Regions from separate parts of the Sphingomonas sp. CD22 genome, predicted to be linked through region 2. Evidence: riboswitches for the same ligand, from Rfam matches in the RefSeq annotation. Region 2 holds a riboswitch; the other holds the start of a gene.
What was found. A riboswitch is a leader RNA that binds a small molecule or an ion and turns the genes downstream of it on or off. The one in region 2 is predicted to bind thiamine pyrophosphate.
Positions count from the first base shown of each region.

Region 1: it holds a riboswitch for thiamine pyrophosphate, as region 2 does, so the genes downstream of both, thiC (phosphomethylpyrimidine synthase ThiC) here and SFC76_RS17860 (TonB-dependent receptor) in region 2, are expected to answer to the same signal.

Region 1 covers NZ_JAYDYX010000002.1:148,756-156,635, reverse strand. Annotated here, with positions in the region: gene SFC76_RS04030 (sigma-70 family RNA polymerase sigma factor) at 1-68, opposite strand, end outside; gene SFC76_RS04025 (ferritin-like domain-containing protein) at 281-1,309, shown strand; gene SFC76_RS04020 (ferritin-like domain-containing protein) at 1,324-2,373, shown strand; gene SFC76_RS04015 (ferritin-like domain-containing protein) at 2,600-3,694, shown strand; gene SFC76_RS04010 (ferritin-like domain-containing protein) at 3,735-4,739, shown strand; TPP riboswitch at 5,007-5,116, shown strand; gene thiC (phosphomethylpyrimidine synthase ThiC) at 5,155-7,068, shown strand; gene SFC76_RS04000 (hypothetical protein) at 7,196-7,546, shown strand; gene SFC76_RS03995 (DUF427 domain-containing protein) at 7,551-7,832, opposite strand.
Region 2 covers NZ_JAYDYX010000011.1:79,816-87,695, reverse strand. Annotated here, with positions in the region: gene SFC76_RS17875 (sigma-54 dependent transcriptional regulator) at 1-286, opposite strand, end outside; gene SFC76_RS17870 (sensor histidine kinase) at 283-1,956, opposite strand; gene mqo (malate dehydrogenase (quinone)) at 2,291-4,006, shown strand; TPP riboswitch at 4,057-4,166, shown strand; gene SFC76_RS17860 (TonB-dependent receptor) at 4,223-6,499, shown strand; gene SFC76_RS17855 (aminoglycoside phosphotransferase family protein) at 6,504-7,634, shown strand; gene pnuC (nicotinamide riboside transporter PnuC) at 7,631-7,880, shown strand, end outside.

The DNA of each region.
Region 1 (7,880 bases), on a different contig from region 2:
GTGCGGACCAGCGCCTCGACCAGGATCGCGCGAGCCGCCTGGGGGCTGGAGGGGGCGGCGGGAGACACGATGATGGGCTAACCCGGCGCGCGCCTTGCGGCAATATCCCGCGGCCAACATTCCGACCATGTCGGATCATTTTGCAAAATAGACATAATGTTTCGGCCGCCACGCATCTTTCAGCGGCCCGGCAACGTAGCTCGCCACAGGTCTTCCGGTCGCCCGTCGATAGCATGCGGCGATGACGGAGGACCGCATAAGGTGAGGGAGGTTGCTGACGATGACCCAGACGGACCAGATCATCGAGGCGTTCGACGCCCGGGCGCGGCGACGCGAGGAACGGCGCGGATTCTTCAAGAACGCGATGGGCATGGCGGCGGTGACCGCAGCCGGCGCGGCGGCGATGTCGATCGCCAGCGACGCGGCGGCGCAGACCGCGGTGACCGAGGTCGACGTGCTCAACTTCGCGCTCAACCTCGAATATCTCGAAGCGCAATTCTACAGCTATGCCGCCTTCGGCACCGGCCTGCCCGCCAATCTGCTGACCGGCGGCGTCGGCACGCAGGGCACGGTGGTGACCGGCACCGGCACCGGCTCGGCCCGCCAGGTGCAGTTCAGCGACCGCGGCATCGCCGCTTATGCGCGCGAGATCGCCGCGGACGAAGTGGCGCACGTCACCTTCCTGCGCGCCGCGATCCGCGGCACCGGCACCAGCGACGCGCTGATCGCCGCGCAGCCGCAGATCGACATCTCGGGTGCCACCGGCGGCGCCTTCGCCGCGGCCGCCGCCAGCACCACCCCGGCGCTGACCGGCTTCGACCCCTATGCGAACGACGACAGCTTCCTGCAGGCGGCCTTCATCTTCGAGGACGTCGGCGTCACCGCCTACAAGGGTGCGGCGGGCGCGCTGTTCAACAACAAGACCTATCTCGAGGCGGCCGCCGGCATCCTTGCGGTCGAGGCCTATCATGCCGCGATCGTGCGCACCGCGCTGTACGCGCGCGGCATCGCGACGCCGACGATCATCACCGCGCAGAACAACGTCGCCGCGACGACCGCGATCTCCAACCTGCGCGATTCGGTCGACGGCACCACCGATCTCGACCAGGGCATCGCCGCGACGACCACCAACGCGGGCACGACCTCCAACATTGTGCCGCTCGACGCCAACGGCCTCGCGTTCAGCCGGACGCCGGCGCAGGTGCTCAACATCGTCTATCTCAATCCCCGATCGGTGACCGCGGGCGGGTTCTTCCCGAACGGCATCAACAACGGGAACAGCGGGCTGCGCAGCAGCGCCGCGAACTGAGCAGGGGTGGATATATGACCAAGGAACTCTCCGTCCTCGCCATCGTCGAGGCAACCGCGGCGCGCCGCCGGGCGCGACGCGCCTTCATGAAGACCGCCGCGACCGGCGTCGCCGCAGTCGGCGGCCTGTCGCTGCTCGCCGCCTGCGGTGGCGACGACGACAATATGTCGGTGCCGTTTCCGACCCCGACGCCGACCGCGACCTCGGTCAGCACCGACGTCGCGGTGCTCAACTTCGCGCTCAACCTCGAATATCTCGAAGCGCAATTCTACAGCTACGCCGCCTTCGGCACCGGCCTGTCGGCGTCGCTGCTCACCGGTACCGGCACGCAGGGGTCGGTCGTCACCGGCTCGGGCGACGGCTTCCCGCGCGCGGTCAATTTCACCGCCGACCCGCTGATCGGCCAATATGCGCGCGAGATCGCGCAGGATGAGATCGCGCACGTCACCTTCCTGCGCACGGCGCTCGGCAGCGCCGCGGTCGCCCAGCCGGCGATCGACATCTCGGGCACGTCGACCGGCGCGTTCACCGCGGCGGCGCGCGCGGCGGGCGTCGTCGCGTCGAACGGCCTGTTCGATCCCTATGCCAGCCCGACCAACTTCCTGCTCGGCGCGTATATCTTCGAGGATATCGGCGTCACCGCCTACAAGGGTGCCTCGCCGGTCATCTCGTCGATGTATCTCGAAGCGGCGGCGGGTATCCTCGCGGCGGAGGCCTATCATGCCGGTCTCGTCCGCACGATCCTCTACACCCGCGGCGTCACCAACGCCGATCTGATCACCGCGACCACAAAGATCTCGGACGCGCGCGATCTGCTCGACGGCACCACCGGCGGCACCAACGGCGACGACGACCAGGGCATCGCCGGCACCAACATCGGCGCGGCCAATGCCGTGTCGAACATCGTGCCGACCGACAGCAACGGCATCGCCTACAGCCGCAGCGTCCAGCAGGTGCACAACATCGCCTATCTCAACGCGACCGGCGCCAACCGCACCCGCGGCGGCTTCTTCCCGGCGGGCACCAACAATCCCGACCCCGCCTTCACCGTCGGCCTCGGCTGAGCCCAGCCTTCCACGGGTTGGCCGGCGGTCCCTTCCACGCTGGCCGGCACACGGTCCTCCCCCGATTCGATGTCGGGGGAGGATTTTTTATGCGCGGTCGCCGCCGTTCCGTCGCGCCGCCGCCGATTTCCGCCGCGTCCGGGGTTGACGCCTCCCGCCGGATGCGGAACGGCAAGGCCATCCTGGGCGGCCGCCAGACCGCCCGCGCGTGGGGAGAACCCGAGTAATGACCGCCCGAACCGATACCGACAGCGCCCTCGCAGCGGCACTCGACGCCCGCGTCCAGCGCCGCAGCGAACGCCGCGACTTCTTCCGCACCGCGATCGGCGCGATGGCGGTCACCGCCGCGGGTGCGTCGGCGCTCGGCCTCGCCGGCGCTGCCGAGGCGCAGACGACGACGACCTATTCCGATCAGGATATCCTCAATTTCGCGCTCAACCTCGAATATCTCGAGGCGCAATTCTATGCCTTCGCCACCGGCGGCGCCGGCCTCGCCGCCACCCTGCTCACCGGTACCGGCACGCAGGGCGCGGCGAACGTCAGCGGTGGCGCCGCGGTGACCTTCACCGACCCGGTGCTCGCCCGCTACGCGCGCGAGATCGCCGCCGACGAGGTCGCGCACGTCACCTATCTGCGCACCGCATTGGGGAGCAGCGCGATCGCGCAGCCGGCGCTCGACCTTTCGGTCGGCCCCAACAGCGCCTTCTCCGCCGCCGCGGTCGCCGCCAAGCTGATCGCCGCGGGCCAGACCTTCAACCAATATGGCAGCGAGGAGAATTTCCTGCTCGGCGCCTATCTGTTCGAGGACGTCGGCGTCACCGCCTACAAGGGCGCCGCGCCGCTGCTTACCAAGACCTATATCGAGGCCGCCGCCGGCATCCTCGCGGTCGAGGCCTATCATGCCGCGACGATCCGCGGCGAGCTGTTCCGCCGCGGTTCGGTCGCCGGCTCGGCGCTGATCACCAGCGCCAGCGCGATCTCCGACGCGCGCGACAGCCTCGACGGCGGCACCGACATCGACCAGGGCATCACGCCGGGCGTCACCGCCGCGCCGGGCCAGATCCTGCCGACGCCGACGCCCACCGCGACGGCCACGGCCACGCCGACCCCCACGCCGACGCCGACCCCGACCGCGACGCCCACCCCGGTGCCGACCTTCGCGGTGTCCAACATCGTGCCCGCCGACGCCAACAGCGTCGCGTACAGCCGCACCCCCAATCAGGTGCTCAACATCGTCTATCTCAACGCCGCGGCGGCGAGTGCGGGCGGCTTCTTCCCCGCCGGCCTCAACGGCACCATCAAGGCGGCGACCGCCTCCTGATCCCGCCGTCCGTATTCAAAGCTTTCAGGGGATAGACCCGATGACCGATCTTCCGACCGACACGATCCTCGACGCGATCGCCGACCGCCGCGCCGAACGCCGCAACTTCCTGCGCTATGCCGGCGGGGCCGCCGCCTCGGCCGGCGCATTGTCGCTGCTCGCCGCCTGCGGTGGCGATGGTGACGGCAGCAGCAGCCCCAGCCCGACGCCGACCGCGACCACGCCGACCGTCGGCACCGATGCCGACGTGCTCAACTTCGCGCTCAACCTCGAATATCTCGAGGCGAGCTTCTACAGCTGGGCGGCGTTCGGCCAGGGCCTGTCGAGCGGCATCATCAGCGGCGTCGGCGCGCTCGGCACCGTCACCGGCGGCGCGCAGGTGAACTTCCAGGACCCGATCGTTGCGCAATATGCGCGCGAGATCGCCAATGACGAGGTCGCGCACGTCACCTTCCTGCGCTCGATCCTCGGCAGCTTCGCGGTGGCGATGCCGGCGATCAACATCGGCGGCGACGCCAACGGTGCCTTCACCACCGCGGCGCGCGCCGCCGGCGTGGTCGGCGGGAGCGGCGTCTTCAACCCCTATGCCGACGACATCAGCTTCCTGCTCGGCGCCTATCTGTTCGAGGACGTCGGCGTCTCCGCCTACAAGGGCGCCTCGCCGCTGATCGTCAACAAGCTGTTCATCGAGGCCGCCGCCGGCATCCTCGCCACCGAGGGCTATCACGCCGGGCTGATCCGTTCGGTGCTCTATCGCAAGGGCGTCGACCCCGCCGAGACGCTTGCCGGCGCCTCGTCGATCCTCAACAACGCGCGGCTGATCTCCGACGCGCGCGACAGCCTCGACGGCAGCAGCGACATCGATCAGGGCATCGGCGACACCACCACCGCCAACGTCGTGCCGACCGATACCAACGGCCTCGCCTATAGCCGCTCGACCGGCCAGGTGCTCAACATCGTCTATCTCAACAAGGCTGCGGTCGCCTCGGGCGGGTTCTTCCCCGCCGGCATCAACGGTAACATCCGCACCTCCGCCGCCAACTGACGCTCCGATGCCCTCCCCTCCGGGGGAGGGCGATTGCGTATGACCGGCCGGGGTGTCGCAGCGGCGCCCGTATCTTCCGTCATGCCGGACTCGATCCGGCATCCCGCTGCTTCGCGCCGTCCGGGGAAGCGGGACGCCGGCGCAAGGCCGGGGTGACGGAGCGGGTTCGGAAACCCGTTGGAACCAGCCCCACGCTGATAAGCAGTAGACCCCGGGCGGGCGGAGGAATGGGCTTGGCGCCCGCCGGCGAACCGCGTACACCATCATCGTTATCCCCGGGGGAGCGCTGACGCAGCGCTTGAGAGGAAGGCCGCAGCCTTCGACCCGCTGAACCTGATCCGGTTGATACCGGCGGAGGGAGGGAGCGGTTTCATCCGAAAACCCGCGTCCGCTCTCCGTTCATGGAGAGAGACTCATGGCCGACATTCCCGCGCGTACCGAGATTGGCGTCACCACCGGCCCGATCCGCGGCTCGAAGAAGATCCACGTCGGCCCGCTCGGCGTCGCGATGCGCGAGATCCACCTCGATCCCTCCTCGGGCGAACCGCCGCTGCGCGTCTACGACACCTCCGGCCCCTATACCGATCCCGATGCGCGGATCGACATCATGGCCGGCCTGCCGCAGCTCCGCCGCGCGTGGATCGAGGGTCGCGGCGATGTCGAACGCTACGATGGCCGCGCGATCCGCCCCGAGGACAATGGCCAGCTCGGCCCCGACCGCTCCGGCGGCGTGCCGCAATTCCCCCGCGCCGCGCGCCGCCCGCTGCGCGCCCGCGCCGGCGCCAACGTCAGCCAGATGCATTACGCCCGCCGCGGCATCGTCACCCCGGAAATGGAGTATGTCGCCACCCGCGAGAATCTCGGCCGCGCGATGCTGCGCGACCACGTTCGCGACGGCGAGAGCTTCGGCGCCGCCATCCCCGATTACGTGACACCCGAATTCGTCCGCCACGAGGTCGCACGCGGCCGTGCGATCATCCCGAACAACATCAACCACCCCGAAACCGAACCCATGGCGATCGGCCGCAACTTCCTGGTCAAGATCAACGCCAACATCGGCAACTCCGCGGTTGCCAGTAACGTCGCGGCGGAGGTCGACAAGCTCGTCTGGTCGATCCGCTGGGGTGCCGACACGGTGATGGACCTGTCGACCGGCCGGAACATCCACGACACCCGCGAATGGATCCTGCGCAACAGCCCGGTGCCGATCGGCACCGTGCCGATCTATCAGGCGCTCGAAAAGGTCGGCGGCATCGCCGAGGAGCTGACCTGGGAGATCTTCCGCGACACGCTGATCGAACAGGCCGAACAGGGCGTCGACTATTTCACCATCCACGCCGGCGTCCGCCTGCCCTACATCCCGATGACGGCGAAGCGCGTCACCGGCATCGTCAGCCGCGGCGGCAGCATCATGGCGAAATGGTGCCTCGCGCATCACAAAGAATCGTTCCTCTACGAACGGTTCGACGAGATCACCGAGATCATGAAGGCCTATGACATCGCCTATTCGCTGGGCGACGGCCTGCGCCCCGGCTCGATCGCCGACGCCAACGACGAGGCGCAGTTCAGCGAGCTCTATACGCTCGGCGAACTCACCCATCGCGCCTGGGCGCAGGACGTGCAGGTGATGATCGAGGGGCCGGGCCACGTCCCGATGCACAAGATCCAGGAGAATATGACCAAGCAGCTCGAGGTCTGCGGCGAGGCGCCCTTCTATACGCTCGGGCCGCTCACCACCGATATCGCGCCGGGCTACGACCATATCACCAGCGGCATCGGCGCGGCGATGATCGGCTGGTTCGGCTGCGCGATGCTCTGCTACGTCACGCCCAAGGAGCATCTCGGCCTGCCCGACCGCGACGACGTCAAGGTCGGCGTCGTCACCTACAAGCTCGCCGCGCACGCCGCCGATCTCGCCAAGGGCCACCCCGCCGCCAAGCTACGCGACGACGCGTTGAGCCGCGCGCGCTTCGATTTCCGCTGGCGCGACCAGTTCAATCTGTCGCTCGACCCGGATACGGCCGAATCCTTCCACGACCAGACGCTGCCCGCCGAAGGCGCCAAGACCGCGCATTTCTGCTCGATGTGCGGCCCGAAATTCTGCTCGATGAAGATCACGCAGGAGGTTCGCGAATTCGCCGCGTCTCGCGCGGCGAATAGCGACCTGCTGGGAGCAGGTCGCGATCCCGAACCTCGCGCATTCGCCGCCAAGCAGAATGCGCCCGTCGCCACCTTCGTCGCGGCGGAAGAGGCCGAGGCGGGAATGGCGGATATGAGCGAACGCTTCAGGGAGAAGGGCGGGGAGGTGTATCTGCCCGCCGCCGAATGATCTCCCGCTCCGAGTCGCTGAGGGAAATGCGCCCGTCCGTCAGCGACTTGGCCGCCGCACCTTGCCTGCCACCGCCGCCGGCCTAATTTCGGCGGCACCGGTCGGGGGACCGGGGAGGGGGCTCCAGATGAGTGTACCGATCGTCCTCACGCAAGCGGCGCCGGAGGCCGTCGATCCCGCCGCCGTCACATCGCGTGCCAAGGCGCGCGCGTTGGCGATGCGCGGCAAGCTCGTCCAGACGTGGCTCTTCCCGCGCGATTTCGGCGGCCCGGCGGTTCGCGCCAACGAGCTGTTCGTCCCGCCCGACGCCGCGCGTCGCATCGAGGCGCTGATCGCCCGGCTGATCGCAAAGATCGGCGACGCGCCCCGGCGCACGATGGAGGTCCACCCCGCCTATCGCGGCGACAGCATCGTGCCGACCAGCATCACTTATCGCATCCACCCCGGCAACGAACGGGTGACGATCCCGATTTGGTAGGCGTTCAGCGCACCTCGACGCCCTTCCAGAAGGCGATCCGGTCGGTGATCTCCTTGGCGGCGTCCTTGGGCGTGGGATAATACCAGGCGGCATCGCGGTTCTCGGCGCCGTCGACGCGTAGCGTATGGTAATGCGCGGTGCCTTTCCACGGACACACGCTCGTCGTCGCGCTATCGATCAGCACCGCCGGATCGACCGCCGCGCGCGGGAAATAGGCATTCCCCTCGACCGTGACGATGTCGTCGCTCGCCGCGATCCGCACCCCGTTCCAATAGGCTTCGGTCATGTCCGCATCTCCTTGCGCCCGATCAACCGATCGGCGGGGGAAAGGATG
Region 2 (7,880 bases):
CCACCGCCATGCCGATGTCGCCGTGGCCGGTGAGCAGCAGCACCGGCAGATCGGCGTCGCGGCTGCGCACCGCGTCCATCAGTTCGAGCCCCGACATGCCGGGCATGCGGACGTCGGTAATCAATATGCCGGGAAAATCGGCGGTGAGTTCGGGCAGCGCGCTGCGCGCGTCGGCGAACGGCCGCACCTCGAAGCCATGCAGCCCGAGCAATTGCGACGCCGCCGCGCGCAGGTCCGCCTCGTCGTCGACCAGCGCGACGACCAACGCCTTGTCCATCGTGGTCATGCGCGTCGCATCCCGATCTCGAACAGCGCCCCGCTCGCCGAGGGCAGATGATGCAGCCAGCCGCCGAGGTCGGTCATGATGTCCTGCGCGATGACGAGCCCGAGGCCGAGTCCCGCCGCCCGGCTGGTGTTGAACGGCGTGAACAGGCCGGCGGCGATCGCCGGGTCGATGCCGGGGCCGGTGTCCGCCACCCGCAGACGGACGTGCGCCGCATCCTCGACCAGCGTCAGCGTGATGCGCCGGTCCGCCCGGCCGGCGAGCGCATCGAGCGCGTTCTGGACGAGGTTGACCAGCACCTGTTCGAGCCGGACCTTGCCGCCGACCACCATCAGCGCCGGATCGATCGACGGCCGGTCCAGCGTCGCATCCTCGAGCTGTTCGCGCACGATCAGCAGCGCGCCGTCGATCACCTCGGCCAGCGACACCGGCCGCAATTCATGCGGCTGCCGGCGCGAGAAGGCGCGCAGCTGCGCGGTCACCACGCCGACGCGGTCGGCGAGTTGCGCGATCGTGCGCAGATTGGCGCGCACCTCGTCGGGCTGGTCGCGATCGAGCAGCATCCGGCTCGTCTCGGCATAGGTGCGGATCGCCGCGACCGGCTGCGCGGTTTCGTGCGCGACGCTGGCGGTGATCTGGCCGAGCGCGGCGAGCCGGTTGGCCTGGCGCAGCGCCTCGCGCAATTCGGCGCCGCGCGCCTCCGACAGCGCGCGTTCGGCCGCCTCGCGGCGCAGGTCGGCGGTGCGCTCGGCGACCGCCGCCTCCAGTTCGCCGGTCCGCCGCCGCTGCGCCAGCGCGCGCAGCCGCAGCGTCCAGGCGATCACGCCGAGCGCGATCACGCTCGCGCCGGCCGCCGCCGCGGCGAACCCGCGGGCCGAGGCGATGGCACGATCGACGGGGCGCATCTGCACCAATCGCCAGCCCGCCTGGCGCACCGGTACCGCCTGGGCGACGAACGTCGGCCGCGCACCGGCGATCCGCACCCGGCCGTCGCCGAGCGGCACGAGTGCGACGGTCCCCGCCGCGCCGCGCGTCAGCGTCTCGAAGCGCCAGCCGGGGCGGCTGGTGACGAGGATGCGGCGCGCCGCGTCGTGCACGAAGCTGATCCCGCCGCCGTGCGCCCAGGCGCGTTCGATCCGGTCGAACTCTAGCTTGATGACGGTGACGCCGCCGGTCGCGGTGCGCGCGGCAAGATAGAGGCCGGGGCGCTGGCTGACGCTGCCGGTCGCGAAATGGCTGCCCTCGCCGCGCGCCTCCGCCTGCCGGACATAGGGGCGATCGTGATAGTCGATGCCGACGAAGGCGCGCGGGCTGCGCCAGTTGCTCGCCGCGATCGACCAGCCGTCGCGCCCGACGACATAGATCGCCGGCGCACCGGTGACGCGCGCCAGCGCCTCCAGCTTGCGGTTGAGCGCGGCGCGCGCGGCCCCGGTACCGGCGATCGCCGCGGCGATGTCGCGATCGTCGGCGAGCGTGAGCGGCAGCAGCCGGAAACGGGCGATCTCGCTGTCGAGCAGCGCGGCGCGCAGCCGCGCGTCCTGCGCCACCTCGACCCGTTGCTGCGCGATCGTCCATCGCTCCGCCGCGACGCCGGCGAGAAGCGCGGCGACGACGGCCAGCAGCAGCACGCCCGCCAGCCAGGGCCAGCCGCGGATCGGGAAGCGGAGACTCACCGCCCCCGAATACCCGTCCGCCCGGCATAGGGCAAGAAGTTGCACTTTGGGCTCGGGCGATGTGTCACTTCCTGCCCAAGCCTGCCGGAATCGGACATCAATAATCGAGCTAACTAACTGTAACAAGGACGTTTTATGATGATGTCGTTTTCTGCGCGGGCCGCACCGCCGCGTCGGGCACAAGCGGGTCGACAGCTTCGTCGTGCTCCATCGGAGCCGGACGAAGGCGGCGGCGATCCGGGCCAACCGGTCGTCGCCGTTCCGCGACACTCCCCGCTTCGATCCGCGTCCCGCCCCGACGTCGTACCGGAAGCGCATGCAGAAGGATCATGCGATGCATCACGAAACGCGCGAGCCGGCCCTCGCCACCGACGGGTCGACGCTCTCGGCGCCCGACATCAGCCGCCGCGGGCTGATCGGCTCGGTCGTCGCGGCGGGCGGCACCGCGCTGCTGCCGGCGGCGGCGCGCGCGCAGGCGCGCAGCGAACATAGCGTCGACGTGCTGCTGATCGGCGGCGGCATCATGAGCGCGACGCTCGGCGTGCTGCTGCGCCAGCTCGAACCGACGTGGACGATCGAGATGGTCGAGCGGCTCGACCGCGCCGCCGGCGAAAGTTCGGACGGCTGGAACAACGCCGGCACCGGTCACTCCGCATTGTGCGAGCTGAATTATACGCCGGTCAACGCCGCCGACGGCCGCGTCGAAATCGCCAAGGCGATCGAGATCAACGAGCAATGGCAGATCACCCGCCAGTTCCTCAGCCACCAGCTTCGCGCCGGCGTGCTCAGCGATCCCCGCGCCTTCATCAACTCGACGCCGCACATGAATCTGGTGTGGGGCCGCGAGAACGTCGAATTCCTGCGCAAGCGGCATGCGGCGCTCGGCGCCAGCCCGTTGTTCTCGGGAATGGAGTTCACCACCGATCCGCACCGGATCGGCCAATGGGTGCCGCTGATGATGGAGGGGCGCAGCGGTGGCCTGCCTCTGGCGGCGACGCGCTCGCCGCTCGGCACCGATTGCGACTGGGGCGAGGTGACGCGCCAATATGTCACCGCGCTCAGCCGCCAGCCGGGCGTGACGCTGACCAGCGGCCACGAGGTGCGCAAGCTCGAACGCAATCCCGACAAGAGCTGGCGCGTCACCGCCGAGGCGACCAACGGCGGCGGCAAGCGGATCATCAACGCGCGCTTCGTCTTCGCCGGCGCCGGTGGCGGCGCACTGCCGATCCTGCAGGCCTCGGGGATTCCCGAAGCCGACAATTACGCCGGCTTCCCGGTCGGCGGCTCGTTCCTCGTCTCCGAAAAGCCGGAGATCGCCGACCGTCACCTCGCCAAGGTCTATGGCAAGGCCGCGGTCGGATCGCCGCCGATGTCGGTGCCGCATCTCGACACGCGCTATTTCGACAAGCGGCGCGCGCTGCTGTTCGGGCCGTTCGCCACCTTCTCGACCAAATTCCTCAAGCACGGCTCGTATTTCGACCTGCCGGCGTCGGTGACGCTCGACAATTTCCGCCCGATGATGGCGGTCGGCTGGGACAATTTCGACCTCGTCGAATATCTCGCCGGCCAGCTGATGATGTCCGACGAGGATCGGCTGAAGGCGCTACGCGAATATCTGCCGGGTGCGCGGGCGGAGGACTGGAAATTGTGGCAGGCCGGCCAGCGCGTCCAGATCATCAAGCGCGATCCCGACAAGGGCGGCGTGCTCAAGCTGGGGACGGAGATCGTCGCCTCGCAGGACGGCTCGATCGCCGCGCTGCTCGGTGCGTCGCCGGGGGCGTCGACCGCGCCGGCGATCATGCTGAACCTGCTCAAGACGGTCTTCCCCAAGCGGCTCGCGACCCCGGCCTGGCAGGACGGCCTGCGCAGGATCGTGCCGTCCTACGGGATCGCACTCAACGATCATCCCGACCTGCTCGCGCAGGAATGGGCGCAGACCAGCGATGCGCTGCAACTGACGACGCCGCCGCCCGCGGTCCACGTCGCCACGCAGCCGCGCCCCGCCGCCACCCGCGTCAAGGCCGACCGCCACCCCGATCTGGCGCTGTAACCGCCCGCACGTTGAGCCCCCTATCGCTACCCCGTGGGATCGCCTAAGCCGGGCCATCCCCGGGGGGCCGCTGACGCGCGGCTGAGAAATGGGCAGCAGCCCATGACCCGCTGAACCTGATCCGGGTGATACCGGCGTAGGGAGGGTCTGCGGTGCGCCGTCGTTCCTCCGATGAAGTGGATGCGAACGATTTCGGCTCTTGTTTCCCGTTTCGACATGCGACCTCCGCGATCCTGGCTTGCGCTGGGGGTGCCGGTGCTGCTGCTGGCGGCACCCGCCGCGGCGCAGACCGCCGAACCCGCCGAGATCCGCGTCGTCGGCCATCCCGATCCCGCCGGGCTCTTGCCCGACCAGCAGGCGCCGAAAAGCCAGAGCGCGATCTCGGCCGACTTCATCGTCAAACAGGCGCCGACGCTCAACGCCTTCCAGCTCGTCACGTTGCTGCCCGGCGCCAATGTCGCGTCAAGCGATCCCTATGGCCTGTCGACCAGTTCCAGCCTGACGCTGCGCGGGCTGGGACAGGATGAAATCGGCGTGCTGATGGAAGGCGCGCCGCAAAACGACATCGGCTATTATTACGCCTATCCGTCACAGTTCGCCGACCCCGGCAACCTCCGGCGGATATCGATCGCGCAGGGGTCGGTCGACATCGACTCGCCGACGCTGGGCGGCGCCGGCGGATTGCTGTCGCTGGCGCTCGACGATCCCCGGGCACGGGCGGGCGGTTTCGTCGATCTGTCACTCGGCAGCTATGCGGCGCGGCGCGGCTTCGTGCGGATCGACAGCGGGACGATCGGCGGCACCGGGCTCAAGGCCTTCTTGTCCTATTCGAACACGCGGCCGGACAATTGGCGCGGCGCCGGCTTCGACACCCGCCAGCATGTCGACGCCAAGCTGCTTAACGAATGGGGCGCAGGCAATCGCGCCAGCCTCGCGCTGTCGTTCAACGACGCGAACAGTTCAAGCTATCCCAGCCCCACCCTCGCCGACTGGCAGACATTAGGCCGCGGCTTCAACTACGCCCGCCGCTACACGCCGGGCGCCACCGATTACTGGCGGCTCTATCGCGCGCCGTTCCACAACCTCTACGCCTCGGCGCCGGTGCATCTCGTGCTCGGCGAGCGGCTGACGTTCGACAGCACCAGTTATGCGCAATTCGGCTACGGCAATTCGCCTTATGGCACGCAGCTCACCACCACCGGCAATTTCCTCGGCACCGAGGAACTGGCGCAGCCGATCGCGCTGCCGGGCGCGGTGGACGGCGTCGCGACGGTGCTCGGCAATTATACCGGCGACCAGTTCCGCGGCGGCAGCGTCGCCAAGCTGACGCTGCAGGCCGGCAGCCACCGGATCACCGCCGGGCTGTGGTTCGATTACGGCACCGATCGCGTCACCCAATCCTATACCAGCATCGATGCCGATGGTCGGCCGACCGACCGCTGGGGCTATCGCGCCAAGGCGATCCGCACCGCCGACGGCCGCCTGCTCGCCTATGAGAACCAGCGCACCGTCACCGTCACCAAGAGCTTTTTCCTCGCCGACAGCATCGCCGTCGCACCGCGGCTGACGGTCGATGTCGGGTTCAAGGGCGTCGACGTGCTGCGCAACGGCCGTAACTATCTGCCCGGGCCGCAGGACCGGGTGCGGATCGACAGTTTCGCAGCCCTGCCGCGCGCGGCGATCCATTACCGGCTCGACGACCGGCAACAGCTGTTCGCCAATTTCACCACCAACTTCCGCACGCCCAACGAATTCACGCTCTACGACAGCTATGCCGGCGGGGCGTTGGTCGCGCAGGGCAGCAACGCGCTCAAGAACGAATATTCGGTGTCGGAAGAGCTCGGCTATCGCTTCATCGGCGAAGCGGTCTCGGCCTCGGTGACCGGCTTCCACTACAAATTCCGCAACCGCCAGCTCGCGACGGTGGTCGACCAGGGCGGCGCGCAGGTCAATGCGACGCTCAACGCCGGCGGACAGACCTCTTATGGCGTCGATGCCGAGATCGACTATCGTCCGGTCGCCGCGGTCAGCCTCTATCTGTCGGGCGAATATCTGCATGCGCGGCTCGACGACGATCTGCCGGTCGGCGGCGACCTGCTGCCGACGCGCGGCCGGCATGCGGTGTCGAGCCCGACGGTGCAGTTCGGCGCGGGCGGCACCTACGACGACGGTCGGTTCTTCGGCAGCATCGCGTCGAAATATCTCGGCCGGCAATATGCCAGCTTCATGAACGACGAAAGCATCAAGGGCTATGCGACGCTCGACCTGTCGATCGGCGTGCATCTGGCCGACTGGCTCGACGGCAAGCGGACCGACCTGCGCGTCAACGCGATCAACGTCACCGATCCGCACGTGCTCGCCGGCGTCCAGGCGGTGACCCCCAACGCGCAGGACACCATCGGCCGCAACGGCACCGTCATCGCCGGTCAGGCGCCCGCTTATTATATCGGCAGCGGCGCCGCGGTGATGGCGACCCTCTCGCGCGCCTTCTGAGGCGATGACGCCCGCCGCTCATCTGGTGCACGGCATGGGGCAGACGCTGGAGGCGCCGACCTGGCCGGCGATCACCACCGGCGAGGCCGCGGCGGTGCTGGCGCGCTTTCCGGCGGCCGGGCGGATGACCGGGCTGCACTGGCATTCGCCGCGCCCCTTCTCGGCAGCCGCGCTCGTCCATACCGAGGCGGGCACCGTCCTGCTCAAGCGCCACCACCACAAGCTGCGCTCGATCGCGGGGCTGGCCGAGGAACATGCGTTCATCGCGCATCTCGCCGATGCCGGCGTTTCGGTGCCGGAGGTGATCGCGAGTGCGGGCGGTACGACCGCGATCGCGATCGACGCGTGGCGCTACGAATTGCACCGGCAGGCACCGGGCGCCGACCTCTACCGCGACCGGCTGTCGTGGACGCCGTTCTTCTCGCACGCGCAGGCGCACGCCGCAGGGGTAGCGCTGGCGCGGCTGCACATCGCCGCGGCCGGTTTCGCCGCCCCTGCCCGCCGGGCGCAGCCGTTGGTCGCCAGCTTCACCATCCTGCCGGCGCACGATCCGCTCGCGGCGGCCGAGGCCTATGTCGCCGCCCGGCCGGCGCTGGCCGCGTTCCTGGCGACGCGGCCGTGGCGGGCGCAGCTCGCCGCGCTGTTCGCGACGCTGGGCGACGGCCTGCCCGCGGTGCTGGCGGAGCAGCCGCCCTTGTGGACGCACAACGACTGGCATCCGTCGAACCTGCTGTGGGCGGACGACGGCACGGTGCGGACGGTGATCGACTTCGGCCTCGCCGACCGTAGCTGCGCGGTGCACGATATCGCCACCGCGATCGAACGCAGCGCGATCCGCTGGCTCGACCTGCCGCAGGGCGACGACATCGCCGATCCCGCGGCGGCGCTGGCGCTGCTCGCCGGCTATGCATCGGTCGCCCCGCTCGCCGCCGCCGACATCGCCGCGATCGTCAGGCTGCTGCCGCTCGTCCATCTCGAATTCGCCTTGTCGGAGATCGATTATTTCACCGCGGTGGTCGCCGATCCCGCCGCCGCGGCGCTGACCTGGGACGGTTACGCGATCGGCCATGCCGCGTGGTTCCGCTCCGCCGCGGGGCAGGCGCTGCTGCGCCGGATCGGCGAGGCCAGGCCATGACCCCGCTGGAGATCGTCGCGGTCGTCGTCAGCTTCGCCGGGATCTGGCTGACCGCGCGGCGGCGCATGTTGTGCTGGCCGGTCAATCTGCTCGCCTGCGCGCTGTATGCGAAGCTGTTCCTCGACGTGCGGCTGTACGCCGACATGGTGCTGCAACTGCTGTTCGCGATCGCGATCGTCTACGGCTGGGTCGCCTGGGCGCGCGGGACCGATAGCGAGGGCGAGGTGGTGGTGGCGCCGCTGCGGC